Regions from separate parts of the Streptococcus sp. Z554 genome, predicted to be linked through region 2. Evidence: predicted binding sites of a transcription regulator. Region 2 holds the regulator's gene; the other holds the start of a gene.

Region 1 (7,706 bases), on a different contig from region 2:
TGCAGAATATTCTAAAGTAAAACCACGCAAGGTTATCGGTGCTATGAAGGTCTTCTCAGACCCACGCTTTAACATCGATGTCTTGAAAGTGGAAGTTCCAGTTAACGTGAAATACGTTGAAGGATTTGGCGAAGGCGAAATCGTTCACACACGTGAAGAAGCTGCAGACTTCTTTAAAGCTCAAGACGAAGCTACTAACTTGCCATACATCTACTTGAGTGCAGGTGTGTCAGCTAAGCTCTTCCAAGAAACTCTTGTATTTGCCCACGAATCAGGTGCAAACTTCAATGGAGTTCTTTGTGGACGCGCAACATGGGCAGGTTCAGTCGAAGCATACATTAAAGACGGTGAAGCAGCAGCTCGCGAATGGCTTCGTACAACTGGTTTTGAGAACATTGATGAACTCAACAAAGTTCTTAAAACTACAGCAACTTCATGGACTGAACGTGTGTAAACTCCAGTTTGATATCATTATAAAAAATAAAAAAAGTCTCACCATTGGTGAGACTTTTTAAGGTATCGATTTAATAATATTTGTTTGTTTGGACAGAGCTTTTAGGGTTTCTTCGCTAAGTTTTGAATCTGAAATAATTGTATCGATATCAGCAATATTACAGAACGTGTAAAAATCAAACTTATCAAATTTACTATGGTCAGCCAAGAGAATTTTTTTATTGGCATTTTTTAATGCTAGTTTTTGAACTTCGCCTTCATCTTCGCTAAAAGTAGCAATAGCTTGATCTTTAATTCCATTACAGCTAACAAAAGCTTTAGAGAATTGAAGACTATCAATGTCCTGGAGCGTTAAGGTCCCGACAAAGGCTCCTGTGATTTCTCGATAATTCCCACCAATTAGAATTAAATCAGTCAATTTTCGTTCATTCAAAATAATAAAAACGGGAAGACTGTTTGTTACGACGCGAATATTATCAATTGGAAGTTCGCGAGCAAAGAATTCGAGAGTAGTCCCAGGACCGATAAAGATGGTTTCTCTTTCTTCAACTAAATGGCCAGCAAAGCGAGCAATTTCTTGTTTTTCGGCGATTTGTAAACCTTGTTTTTCGACGTTAGAGCGTTCATTTGCAAAAAAAGAACCAGAACGAAGCTTTTCGGCACCTCCATGAACTCGAACAAGTAGCTCCTTGTCAGCTAGCTCTTGAAGATAACGCCGAGCAGTCATATCTGAAATATCTAAACGATTCATTATCTCTTTAACAGTGATTGTACCTTTGGTATTGACAATCTCTAAAATCATATCAAGTTTTTCTTGTTTTAGCATTGAATCACCCCCATATCTAATATTATTTTATCATATTTTAAACATCTAATCAACATAAAGAACAATAATAAACAAAAACAAAAAACATCTGTGTTTGTTTTTAACTCAGATGTCTTTTATTTATATTTAATCTAATCCGTAGTTATAATCATCGTCCTGCATCGCCTCAACTTCACCAAGCAGATATCCATTACCAACTTGAGAGAAGAAGTCGTGGTTAGATGTACCAGTTGAAATTCCATTCATAACAATTGGGTTTACATCGTCAGCTGAGTCAGGAAAGAGAGGATCTTGTCCTAGATTCATAAGTGCTTTATTGGCATTGTAGCGAAGGAAAGTCTTGACTTCTTCAGTCCAACCAACACCATCATAAAGGCTTTCTGTATAACCTTCTTCATTTTCATAAAGGGTGTAAAGAAGGTCGTACATCCAGTCTTTTAATTTTTCTTGCTCTTCTTCAGGTAATTCATTGAATCCAAGTTGGAATTTATAACCAATGTAGGTTCCGTGAACGGACTCGTCACGAATGATGAGTTTGATAATTTCAGCAACGTTAGCCAACTTGTTATTTCCTAGATAGTAGAGTGGAGTGAAGAAACCAGAGTAGAAGAGGAAAGTTTCAAGGAATACACTAGCTACTTTCTTTTCAAGTGGTGTTCCCTTAAGGTAAATCTCATTGATGATTTGTGCCTTTTTCTGAAGATATGGGTTTGTATCAGTCCATTCAAAGATTTCTTCAATCTCAGACTTGGTGTTTAAGGTTGAGAAAATAGAAGAATAAGATTTAGCATGGACAGATTCCATAAATTGAATATTGTTAAAAACAGCTTCCTCATGAGGAGTGCGAATATCGGCACGGAGAGCATTAACCCCGGTTTCAGACTGCATGGTATCCAAAAGTGTCAAACCACCAAAGACTTTTCCTACTAAGTCTTTTTCTTTATTTGATAACTTTCTCCAGTCATCTAAGTCATTAGATAAAGGAATACGTGTATCCAACCAAAATTGTTCTGTTAGTTTTTCCCATGTTGATTTATCGATGACATCTTCGATGGCATTCCAGTTAATGGCTTTGTAGTAAGTTTCCATTTTATAAAATTCCTTCTGAAATATTCATTTTTGTTTGCTATCTAAAAGTTGTTGTATAGAATTGTTATATTCCTCATCAATGTCATCTGTACTTTGATTGTTTTCTTTTCTTTTTTGTACTTCGACTAAGTAATCATCAGTTTTTTGTTGAATTAGTTGATTGATTTCATCGTTTGAGGTGTTTATATTCTTGCTTGTTTGAAGTTTAGAAAGAAAATTTTTATATACTTTTTGAAAACTGATAGTTGCTACTGCACCTAGAGCAGTCCCCAAAGAAATAAGTATAGCAGCTGCTTTTTTTGGCCCTCCCCATAATTTTGTAAGTTGAGCCATTTTAGCATAATCCCACTTAACTTCTTTTATAATTTTAGCAGATTCTAAAATTAGGTTTTTCATGATTGTTACCTTAAAAATGAACTTCGACTTAAATCACACAGCTTTCACATTGGTTAGCACCAACTTCACCACCGTCATCTGTATAAGTACGAACGTAGTAGATCGACTTGATACCCTTGTTAAAGGCGTAGTTACGAAGGATAGACAAATCACGTGTTGTTTGTTTGTTTTCTTTCTTCCATTCGTAAAGACCTGTTGGGATATCACTACGCATGAAGAGAGTAAGTGAAAGCCCTTGGTCTACGTGCTCAGTTGCAGCAGCATAGACATCGATCACCTTACGCATATCCATATCGTATGCAGAAGTATAGTAAGGGATGGTGTCTGTTGACAATCCAGCTGCAGGATAGTAAATCTTACCGATTTTCTTCTCTTGACGTTCTTCAATACGTTGCGTGATTGGGTGGATAGAAGCAGATACGTCGTTGATGTAGCTGATAGAACCATTTGGTGCTACAGCAAGACGGTTTTGGTGGTAAAGTCCATCAGCTTTAACTTTATCACGAAGTTCAGCCCAATCAGCTGCAGATGGGATAAAGATACCTTCAAAGAGTTCTTTAACACGATCAGATTTTGGAACAAATTGACCAGATGTGTACTTATCAAAGTAGGTACCGTTAGCATAATCTGATTTTTCAAAGTTGTGGAAGGTAACGCCACGTTCACGCGCGATGTTGTTTGATTCTACGAGGGTCCAGTAGTTCATGAGCATGAAGTAGATGCTAGTGAACTCAACAGACTCAGGTGATCCGTATTCGATCAATTGTTGGGCAAGGTAGCTGTGAAGTCCCATAGCTCCAAGTCCAAATGTATGAGCTTGACTGTTACCGTGGTCGATAGTAGGAACAGCTACGATGTGAGAACTATCAGTAACGAAGGTCAAAGCACGTACCATTGCACGAATGGAACGACCAAAGTCAGGTGAAGTCATCATGTTGACTACGTTTGTTGAACCAAGGTTACATGAAACGTCAGTACCCATTTGAACAAATTCTTGCGCATCGTTGATAAGACTTGGTTCTTGGACTTGGAGAATCTCTGAACACAAGTTACTCATGATAATCTTACCATCAACAGGATTTGCACGGTTAGCAGTATCGATGTTGACAACATAAGGATAACCTGATTCTTGTTGCAATTTAGAAATTTCAGTTTCCAAATCACGAGCTTTGATTTTTGTCTTACGAATGTTTGGATTTGAAACCAATTCATCGTATTTTTCAGTGATATCAATATAGTTAAAAGGTACACCATACTCTTTTTCAACAGAATAAGGACTGAAGAGGTACATTTCCTCATTCTTACGTGCCAATTCGTAGAATTTATCTGGTACCACAACACCAAGTGAGAGAGTCTTCACACGAACTTTTTCATCCGCATTTTCTTTCTTAGTTGAAAGGAAGGCGATAATGTCTGGGTGGAAGACGTTGAGGTAAACAGCCCCAGCACCTTGACGTTGACCCAATTGGTTAGAGTAAGAGAAGCTATCTTCGAAAAGCTTCATAACTGGAACGACACCAGAAGCAGCACCTTCATATCCTTTGATAGGGGCTCCAGCTTCACGAAGGTTGCTGAGGGAAATCCCAACACCACCACCGATACGTGAAAGTTGAAGAGCTGAGTTGATAGAACGTCCGATAGAGTTCATATCATCTGTTACCTGAATCAAGAAACAGGATACCAATTCACCACGACGTGCACGTCCTGCGTTTAGGAAAGATGGTGTAGCAGGTTGGTAGCGTTGGTGGATGATTTCATTTGCGATATCAGTTGCGATAGCTTCATCGCCATCAGCAAAGTAAAGAGCGTTAAAGAAGACACGGTCTTCCATACTCTCAAGATAGTATTCCCCGTCATTCGTTTTCAAGGCATATTGATTGTAAAACTTGTATGCTGCCATGAATGACTTGAATTGGAAATTTTGATCTTTAATAAATTGGTAAAGCTCTTCTAAGAATTCTGGACGATATTTCTTGATAAATGCTGTTTCGATATAGTCTTGTTTGATGAGGTAATCAATTTTATCTCTGATAGAATCAAAAACCATAGAATTTGGTACAACATTTTCTTTAAAGAAAGCGTCCAAGGCTTCTTTATCTTTGTGGAGCATGATTTGTCCATTAACAGGACGGTTGATTTCATTATTTAGACGGAAGTAAGTTACATCCTCGAGTTGTTTTAATCCCATAAAATTTCCTTTAATTCATTACAAAAGAAAGGCTTCTAAGATTGACATAGAAGCTTTTAATCCTGATACTTAAGCAAGTTCTTTAAGTTTTGCTGGTTGGAAACCAGAGAAAACTTCAGTTGGTGTTTGGATGATAGGAGCAGCGTTGAAGCCTAGCTCTTTAACTTGTTCAATAAATTCAGGTTGTTCGTCAAGATTGATTTCGCGATATGCGATGTTGTTACTATCTAAGAATCGTTTGGTCATTTTACATTGAACACAATTATTTTTAGAATAAACGGTTACCATTCTGTAACTCCCCTTTCAAAATTTTATTACTTCTTAAGTATATCAGAAAAAAAATCTTTGTCAACGAAGAAAAACTAAATATTGTAGATTTTTTTTAGATGAGAGATGACTAAACACAATATATAGTGCTTGCGAAAAAATAAAACCCATAAATAACAGCGTTTTCTAAATGTTAAAAATATAAAAAACTACATGATGTATTTTGATATATAAAATAGAAGATTTTCAGCAAGTTATCTGAAAGGAAAACGAAGAAATCCCATAAAACACTTGAAAAAAATCACAGAAGGTGATATAATACCAAATTGTAAGGGTTATCAGATATAACTCAAAAAGAAAACAATTAAAGGAGAGTCAAATTATGGCTTCTAAAGATTTCCACGTAGTGGCAGAAACAGGTATTCACGCACGTCCAGCAACATTGTTGGTACAAACAGCTAGCAAATTTGCTTCAGATATCACTCTTGAGTACAAAGGTAAATCAGTTAACCTTAAATCAATCATGGGTGTTATGAGTCTTGGTGTTGGCCAAGGTGCAGACGTTACAATCTCTGCTGAAGGTGCGGATGCTGATGATGCTATCGCTGCAATCTCAGAAACAATGGAAAAAGAAGGATTGGCATAAGAATATGACAGAAATGCTTAAAGGAATCGCAGCATCTGATGGTGTTGCAGTTGCTAAAGCATATCTACTCGTTCAACCGGATTTATCATTCGAGACTATTACAGTCGAAGATACAAATGCAGAAGAGGCTCGTTTGGATGTTGCTCTTGAAGCTTCTCAAAACGAGCTTTCTCTTATCCGCGAGAAGGCTGTAGGTACGCTTGGTGAAGAAGCGGCGCAAGTATTTGACGCTCACTTGATGGTTCTTGCCGACCCTGAATTGATTGGTCAGATTAAAGAAACTATTCGTGCAAAAAAAGTAAATGCAGAAGCAGGTCTTAAAGAAGTAACAGACATGTTTATTACTATCTTTGAGGGAATGGAAGACAATCCATACATGCAAGAACGTGCAGCGGATATCCGCGACGTTACCAAACGTGTTTTGGCAAATCTTCTTGGTAAGAAATTACCAAACCCAGCTTCTATTAATGAAGAAGTAATTGTCATTGCGCACGACTTGACTCCATCTGATACTGCTCAATTGGACAAAAAATTTGTAAAAGCTTTTGTAACGAACATTGGTGGACGTACAAGCCACTCAGCTATCATGGCTCGTACACTTGAAATTGCTGCTGTTTTGGGTACAAACAACATTACTGATCTAGTAAAAGATGGTGATGTCTTGGCTGTTTCAGGTATTTCAGGTGAAGTTGTTATCAATCCAACTGAAGAGCAAATTGCAGCATTCAAAGCAGCTGGTGAAGCTTACGCTCAACAAAAAGCTGAATGGGCTCTTTTGAAAGATGCTAAAACAGTTACTGCAGATGGAAAACACTTTGAGTTGGCTGCGAACATCGGTACACCTAAAGACGTTGAGGGTGTGAACGAAAACGGTGCAGAAGCAGTTGGTCTCTACCGTACTGAATTCTTGTACATGGATTCTCAAGACTTCCCAACTGAAGACGATCAATACGAAGCTTACAAAGCAGTTCTTGAAGGTATGAACGGTAAACCTGTTGTTGTTCGTACAATGGATATCGGTGGGGATAAAGAACTTCCTTACTTTGATCTTCCTAAAGAAATGAACCCATTCTTGGGTTACCGTGCTTTGCGTATCTCAATCTCTGAAACTGGTAACCAAATGTTCCGTACACAATTGCGTGCCTTGCTTCGTGCATCTGTTCAAGGTAAATTGCGTATCATGTTCCCAATGGTTGCTTTATTGAAAGAGTTCCGTACTGCAAAAGCTATTCTTGAAGAAGAAAAAGCGAAATTGGTTGCTGAAGGTGTTGCAGTTGCAGATGATATCCAAGTAGGTATCATGATTGAAATTCCTGCTGCAGCTATGCTTGCTGATCAATTTGCTAAAGAAGTTGATTTCTTCTCAATTGGTACAAACGACTTGATCCAATACACAATGGCTGCTGACCGTATGAACGAACAAGTTTCATATCTTTACCAACCATACAATCCATCAATCCTTCGCTTGATTAACAATGTTATCAAAGCAGCTCACGCTGAAGGTAAATGGGCTGGTATGTGTGGTGAAATGGCCGGTGACCAAACTGCTGTTCCACTTCTTGTCGGAATGGGCTTGGATGAGTTCTCAATGTCTGCTACTTCAGTACTTCGTACACGTAGCTTGATGAAGAAACTTGATACAGCTAAAATGCAAGAATATGCTAACCGTGCTCTTACTGAATGTTCAACGATGGAAGAAGTTCTTGAACTTTCAAAAGAATACGTTAACTTCGATTAATCATTTAAAAACCTTGTAACAATAAGTTACAAGGTTTTTTTGTTTCTTCGTATAGAAAACTCTGTCTGTAAAATTTCCAAAAATTATGGTAAAATAGACAACG
Region 2 (7,706 bases):
AATTGCTCTGCAAGACGTTGACTCCAAGTGGTAGTCGCACGAGCTCCTGCATATTCAGTCTGCACACGATCATAGGCTTCAATAGCCTCAGTTGTTTGTTCTTGGTATTCTTCCTCAAAGACAACATTTTCGAGTGGTAATCTTGGTTTTACATCATGTTTTTGGTTCGGTACACCCAGTGCAATCCCAAAAACTGGGTAGGTGTAGTCAGGAAGGTTGAACAATTCTGCTAACTCAGCAGATTTGTAACGCACCAATCCAATAATTACCCCACCGTAACCTAGACTCTCTGCAGCCAGCAAGCTATTTTGCCCAGCAAGTGCAGCATCCACAGATGTAATCAAGAGACCTTCCACACCTTGTGGTTGGAAAGTATCTGTATGGAGACGAGCTCCTTTTTCTGCACGGTTTAGATCACCAACAAAGAGCAAGAATGCTGCTGATTGACGAATAGCTTCCTGAGGAACTAGTTCATACAGAGCATCTTTCTTCTCTTGACTTCTGACTACAATCACTGAATAAGATTGGAAATTTTTCCAAGTTGAAGCCATTTGGGCAGCCTTCAAAATCTCATTCAAGTCCTCTTGAGGAATCTCTTGCTCCTTAAATCTGCGCACTGATGAGTGGCTTTGCATTAATTTAATCGTTTCTGTCATCGACGATTTTCTCCTTCTAATCTTGTTTCCTCTGCTAAATAACGGATACGCTCCATGACACGTCTAGCTTCCCAAGTTTCATCATTTCCGTTCTTGCCTTTTGCAAAATGTTTTTCCAAATCTTCAAAATTGAAGTTGGAAGTGAAAAAGGTCGGTAAATCTTCCTGCATACGATACTGAAGAATCACTTGCAAGATTTCATCACGGACCCACGGTGTTGATTGTTCAGCACCAATATCATCCAAAATCAAAACTTCAGCTTGCTTAATCTCATCCACCAAAGTCTTAACATTTCCATCACCAATAGCATTTTTGACATCAATAACAAAGCTCGGATAGTGGAGGAGAGTTGATGAAACACCACGTTTTTCTGACAAATCATGGGCTAGGGCAGCGACCATAAAGCTCTTCCCAACCCCAAAATCTCCATAGAGATAGAGACCCTTACGGATGACCGGATATTGGTCAACAAAGGCGAATAACTTTTCGAAAACCGGTAAGCGCCCTGCATCATCTAAATCAACTTGAGCTAGGCTAGCTTTTTTAAGACTAGCTGGAAGATTGATCAGTCTGAGACGGTTCTTGATAGCTGCTTCTTTCTCAGCCGCAATCAGTTCCGGAGTTTCCTCATAGGATACATCTGCATAACCACGATTCATGACCAGAATAGGCTTATAACCACGCGCAATATAGTCTGTATCTCCGCGAAGGAACTTATCACGTTCGGTGATGTATTGGTTAAACTTAGAGATACTACGATTCAATTCCTCTTGACTGAGAGATTCCTTCTGGATAAAAGCCGCAACATCCGGATCTTTTACAATCTGCTGGACCAAGTCTTGGTATTGAAAACGGCTGGGATGACCTTTAAGCACATCTCCTACACTTTCCATCTAGTCTCCTCCTTTCCCTAATCGGGCTAACATTTCTTTTTTCTTGCGTTCTAACTCCAAACGAGTTTCTTCGCTGGTTTCATTCTTATATTCCGGATTACTCCATTTAGGAACATTGGTTTTTGCCTGGCTTGCCTGCGCCGTTTTTTGTTCCTGCCCCTTTTGATTCTTCTCTCGGATTCGCAATACAGCTTCTTCAGCAGACCTGACTTTGTTATAAGAGTAATCATTAGCCACTTTCATGGCATATTTTTCATTGAGATTGGCCGAATCAACCTTGTTGAAGGTCAAAAGTATAACCACATTGATGACTTCGTCAAGCAAGCCTAGGTCTGCCATCTGTTTCAGCAAATCACGTTCAGCTTGGATAATTCCAGCATTTCGTGTCTGTTTGATTTCTGCCAAAAAATGCAGGGCAGTTTTACTTTTAGCTTCTCGGATAATGGTTGCTTCCTTAGGGCTAAAGTCCGATGCGACGGGCTGTTGCGCTAATTTTTCACGCATGCGCTTGACAGAAATGACTTGGGAAACTGCTGTTCCTTTAGCTAACTGATAAGTTTCAAACCAGGTCCATTTTTTCTCGTCAGCGATTTTAAATAACTCTAAAACATCTGACTGTTCATCTTGGAAACGGAGACCATCTCTCGCCATGAGCTGACGAAAATGATCCAAATCAAAATCATTCGTAAACTTAGCTCTTACTGGCATCTCATCCTGACTAACCATGTCCTCTATCTCTGGAAAGACCTGACTCAAAGAAACCGTCAAAGCTTCTCCGTCTGCAGACTCTTGACGCAAATCAGAAACTGCTGGATCGCCAATTTTTTTCTCCAATAAAGTCCGATAAACTGTGTGACGCAAGAAATCTGAACTAGAAAGCGTTGGATGAATAGCAAGTTCATAGCCGTCACCCTTTTGATAGAGGGTAAGCAAGTTGAATGCTGATAAGATTTTAAAAGCTTTTAAGAGTCTGTCCATCCCAAAATTAAGATGGTTGAGAATCGCAGCAAAGAGGTGTTCCTTTTGTCCATTATCCCAAAAGGCTAGGGTATAAAGGTAAAGACTGAGCGCATCCTGACCGATAATCGGGAGGTAGCACTGCACCAAAGTTGTGGGATCTTGCGACACCCGATTATTCTTAAGAAAAGAAAAACGATCATTAGGCTTCATTTATTTTTCCTTTTTCTTCTTTGAAGATTGCGTAATTTGTTTGAGAAGATTTTCGAGCTCGCTCACGTCTTTAAAGCTACGATAGACGCTGGCGAAACGAACGTAAGTGATTTCATCTAGTTCAGCCAATTCTTCCATGACCAGAGAACCAATATCTTCACTTTGAATTTCATTATCATTACGACTGAGGAGTTTTTGTTCGATACGATTGACCACCATGCCAATCTCATCACTAGACACCGGACGTTTTTGAGCCGAACGAATAATCCCGTTAAAGATTTTATCTCTGGAGAACTGCTCCCGTGTGCCATCCTTCTTGACCACAACCAGCGTTCTCTCTTCTACACGTTCATAGGTCGTAAAACGATGCTGACATTCTTCACACTCACGTCTTCTTCTAATCGTATTTCCTTCTTCAGCCTGACGGCTATCGATAACACTTGATTTAGTAGCGCCACATTTTGGACAACGCATGCCTTCCCCTCCTTGTCGTTTTCTTTTCATTATACCATTTTTTTGAGCAATTCCCAAAATAATTCTCCTTTTGGCTTGACAAGTTTCTTGTTTAGTTGTATTATTTAATTAACACAATAGATATTGTAGAAAGGAGACCGTGATGTCCTGGATATTTGATAACAATAAACCTATTTATTTGCAGATAATGGATAAGATTAAACTGCAAATTATTTCCCATAAACTCGAACCCAACCAACAGCTACCAACTGTCAGAGAGTTGGCTAGTGAGGCTGGTGTCAATCCTAATACCATCCAACGTGCCCTATCAGACCTAGAAAGAGAAGGCTTCGTATACACCAAGCGTACTGCAGGACGTTTTGTCACAGAGGACTTGGACTTAATCCTCCAATCCCGGAAACAACTATCAGAAGAACAACTGCAGCAGTTTGTAACAGGCATGGTAGAATTTGGCTATGAAAAAGAAGAACTACCAACTGTTTTGAGAGATTATATCGAAGGAGTTTAGACTATGACCTTGTTAACGTTTGAAAATGTTTCAAAATACTATGGAGCAAGCCCTGCTCTTCAAAATGTTTCCCTTGAAATTCCAGCAGGAAAGATTGTGGGTCTCCTTGGCCCAAACGGTTCCGGAAAGACAACCCTGATTAAACTAATCAACGGCTTGTTACAACCTGATGGAGGGCGTATTCTGATCAACGACATGGAACCAAGCCCAGCAACTAAGGCAATTGTTTCTTATCTGCCTGATACAACCTATCTCAACGAGCAAATGAAAGTCAAGGAAGCTCTTACCTTTTTCAAGACCTTCTATAAAGATTTCAATCTAGAACGCGCTCAAGGTCTTCTTCGCGACCTTGGCATCGATGAGAATAGCCGTTTCAAGAAACTCTCAAAAGGGAACAAAGAAAAAGTTCAGTTGATCCTTGTCATGAGTCGTGACGCTCGTTTGTATGTTCTTGACGAACCAATCGGTGGTGTCGACCCCGCAGCTCGCGACTATATCTTGAATACCATCATTAACAACTACTCTCCAACTTCGACTGTCTTGATTTCAACTCACTTGATTTCCGACATCGAACCAATCTTGGATGAGATTATTTTCCTCAAGGACGGAAAAGTCGTCCGTCAAGGAAATGTGGATGATATTCGTTACGAGTCAGGTGAATCAATTGACCAGCTCTTCCGTCACGAATTCAAAGCCTAGATAAAGGAGATTATTATGTTTTGGAATTTAGTTCGTTATGAATTTAAAAATGTCAACAAATGGTTTTTAGCCCTCTATGCAGCTGTACTATCCTTATCTGTCATCATCGGTATTCAGGGCAGTAGCCTCTCAAGCACCTATTATCAAGATAAGGGCGTTGTCATGTTAGTATTTCTATCTCTGGTTTTTGGGGGATTGGTTATTACTTTGAGTATCTCAACCTTGATTTTGATTATTCAACGATTTAAGGGAAGTGTTTACGATCGTCGTGGCTATCTAACTCTCACCCTTCCAGTATCTGAACACCAGATTCTCTCCGCTAAACTTCTTGGAGCCTTTGTTTGGTCTTTGGCAAGTACAGTGGTCTTCCTTTTTAGCCTTTATATTATCATTTCCATGATTCAACCAGACGCCTTCCTATCTAGTTTTGCCGAGTATATGCTAAAAAATTATACAGATAATTTCTGGTTAGCCTTGATTTCCTATATTTTTAACACTCTTGCAGGTATTCTTTGTATCTACTTGTCTATCTCTATCGGTCAACTCTTTAATGAATACCGTACAGCTCTTGCGGTCGTCGCCTACATCGCCATCCAAGTTGTTCTTGGATTTATCACCCTCAATCTTCGCATCGATTTCGACTACAATTGGGTTTTATCCTTTGAAATTTTCAAAGATTTAATCCTTAGCGTCGGCTTCTATCTCGGAACCTACTACATCTTGAAGAACAAAGTTAATCTACAATAATAAATGAAACCCCTAGCAACTAAAGCTAGGGGGGCTTTTTTTACCCAAATAAATGAAACATTCTTAGTTTTTAACTCAAAATCAAATTGGCTACAATAGGACTGACAAATACGTAAAGTAAACCTGTTACACCGATTGCTAAGCCAGCCATGGCGCCAGCTACTGATCCGTAGTGAAATGCTGTCCCAGTACCGACTGCGTGGCCAGTTCCTCCAAGAGCAAGACCTGCGGCTACTGGGTCGTCAATTTTTAGCCATTTCAAGAGTGTTGGCCCGATAACGCTAGTCAAAATGCCAGTTGCTACCACAACTACCAAGGTGATCGTCGCTATCCCTTGTAGCTTATCCGTAATTCCAACTGCCATAGCCGTCGTTACAGACTTTGGGAAAAGCGAAATCGCCAAGAAGAAATCCATACCGAAGAATTTTGCAACGAAAGCTGTAAAAACTGTATTCACAACAACCGCTAAGAAACTACTGAGTAAAATACTTCTAACATGGTGCTTCATGAGGTGAAAGCTCTTATAAAGAGGAATCCCTAGGGCTACTGTTGAGGGAACAATCAAGTTATTAAGATAAATCCCACCTTGATAATAAGCAGCATAAGAAATACCCGTCAGTTTTAGAAAAGCAATGATAAATAAAGTCGCTAAGAGTAAGGGAGTTGTTAGAGGGTGAGGATACCTTCTAAAGATAATCATGCCTCCAAGGTAAGCCAAAATGGACAAGGCTATCCCAAATAGTGGATTGGATACAAATTCGCTCATTTGACACCTCTTTCTTCGTAATCTCCTTCATAACGCTTTTTGATAAACTGAACGACCAGCGCAATCAAGATAATATTGATAACTGCTGCAAAAAAGACAATCAAGACAATGGGCAATAAATAGGGAGCAATCACATCAAATTTCTCCATAATCCCAACTGCAGGAGGTAGAAAGAGGATAGTCATATTAGCTAGGAGAAAATTCCCAACCATGTTGACATGACGTACCCGCAACCACTTAAACTGCAAGGCTAAAAAAAGGATAATCAAGCCAATAATACTACCCGGAATCGGCAAATGGAAAAAAACGGAAATTCCCTCACCGATTAAAGAAATCACAAATAAAATCATTAACTGAACATATAACTTCATCGTATTCTCCAAAAATAGACTTTCTGCATACCAGTTTACTCCTTTTTCTGAAAATTTCAAGGAAATACACAAGAAACATCCTTCTTGCTATCTATTCCAAAAAGTTGTATACTAATTGCGTGCGCAAGCATCTCAGATAGGCAATCTGTTTATAACTACCATATAGAAAGGAGATTGATATGACTTACTTAGAAAAATGGTTTGACTTCAACCGCCGACAAGTAGAGCTAGAAGCTCTTTTAGAGCAAACGATTGCTGAACAGAGTGACCAAAGCCTAACGCTCAAAGAATTCTATCTCTTGCACTTTTTAAATCAGGCTCAAGAAAAATCTTTGAGACAGATTGACCTGCCTGACAAACTCCATCTGAGTCCAAGTGCTGTATCACGAATGGTGGCACGCTTAGAAGCCAAAAACTGCGGTTTACTTAGTCGGAGATGTTGTGACCAGGATAAGCGAGCTAGTTTTATCTGCCTCACTAAGGAGGGTCAGACAACTCTTGCCTATCTACAAAAAGCTGTAGAAGAAAGCCTTGAAACAAAAGCAAGTTGGCTTTCCTAAAATTTTTACAAAAAACTTGCGTGCGCAAGCAATTTTCTTGACATTCCTTTTTCCAAGGAGTAAAATGAAGATATGATTTAGCAAAGGAGAATCCTATGATTGAAATCACTTATCTTGATGCCAGCAAGCAAGAGAGAACCATGACCTTCGAGTCATACGAAGAATTTGAACGTTCTCAACATGCCTGCCTGATTGGTGTCGCAGACTACTACCCTGTCCAAAAAGTAACCTACAAGGGGCATGATTTGGACTACCATGGGACTTATGGAGATGTTTTCTTCTATCTCATGAAACAAGATTTAAGCCAATATAATTAAAAAGGAGAAATACTATGGCAAAAGCAATTACAGATGCAACATTCGAACAAGAAACTAAAGACGGATTGGTCTTGGTAGACTTCTGGGCAACTTGGTGTGGTCCATGTCGTATGCAAGGTCCAATCTTGGACAAATTGTCTGAAGAACTTTCAGAAGATGTCTTGAAGATCGTTAAAATGGACGTTGACGAAAATCCGAATACAGCTCGTGCATTTGGTATCATGTCTATCCCTACTCTTCTCTTCAAGAAAGATGGACAAGTTGTTAAACAAGTGGCTGGTGTCCACACAGCTGAACAAATCAAGGCCATCGTTGCTGAATTAAGCTAATCAAAGGAGAGACCAAGTGCATTCATTTGGTCTCTTTTTTCTTGCCCTTTGCCATTTTTCAAAAAATATGCTAGACTGTAACTAGAATATTACGATGTTTGGGACATGCCATCGCTAAAAAAAACCTCTACTTGGTATTTTTTAGCTCCCTCTGGGGAGCTTTTTGCGTGCTCTGAACATTTCCCATTTTGGAAGGAGTACTATGAAACGTCAATC

The links. Region 2 encodes NrdR, which represses ribonucleotide reductase genes. Its sites were predicted from a motif close to ACACNATATATNGTGT; they were not measured.
Region 1: nrdH (glutaredoxin-like protein NrdH) is a predicted target of NrdR. The motif match lies at 5,354-5,369, and genes of this name have one in related genera.

The regions. Positions count from the first base shown of each region.
Region 1 covers NZ_JBRKNV010000001.1:204,244-211,949, forward strand. The annotation lists gene lacD (tagatose-bisphosphate aldolase) at 1-454, shown strand, start outside; gene ACVC7R_RS01100 (DeoR/GlpR family DNA-binding transcription regulator) at 512-1,279, opposite strand; gene nrdF (class 1b ribonucleoside-diphosphate reductase subunit beta) at 1,406-2,368, opposite strand; gene ACVC7R_RS01110 (hypothetical protein) at 2,393-2,764, opposite strand; gene nrdE (class 1b ribonucleoside-diphosphate reductase subunit alpha) at 2,793-4,952, opposite strand; gene nrdH (glutaredoxin-like protein NrdH) at 5,022-5,240, opposite strand; gene ACVC7R_RS01125 (phosphocarrier protein HPr) at 5,602-5,865, shown strand; gene ptsP (phosphoenolpyruvate--protein phosphotransferase) at 5,870-7,603, shown strand.
Region 2 covers NZ_JBRKNV010000006.1:55,792-63,497, reverse strand. The annotation lists gene ACVC7R_RS06510 (NADPH-dependent oxidoreductase) at 1-656, opposite strand, end outside; gene dnaI (primosomal protein DnaI) at 653-1,549, opposite strand; gene ACVC7R_RS06500 (DNA helicase) at 1,550-2,719, opposite strand; gene nrdR (transcriptional regulator NrdR) at 2,720-3,193, opposite strand; gene ACVC7R_RS06490 (GntR family transcriptional regulator) at 3,336-3,701, shown strand; gene ACVC7R_RS06485 (ABC transporter ATP-binding protein) at 3,705-4,400, shown strand; gene ACVC7R_RS06480 (hypothetical protein) at 4,416-5,147, shown strand; gene ACVC7R_RS06475 (LrgB family protein) at 5,218-5,913, opposite strand; gene ACVC7R_RS06470 (CidA/LrgA family protein) at 5,910-6,284, opposite strand; gene ACVC7R_RS06465 (MarR family winged helix-turn-helix transcriptional regulator) at 6,464-6,844, shown strand; gene ACVC7R_RS06460 (DUF4649 family protein) at 6,940-7,161, shown strand; gene trxA (thioredoxin) at 7,176-7,490, shown strand; gene queC (7-cyano-7-deazaguanine synthase QueC) at 7,693-7,706, shown strand, end outside.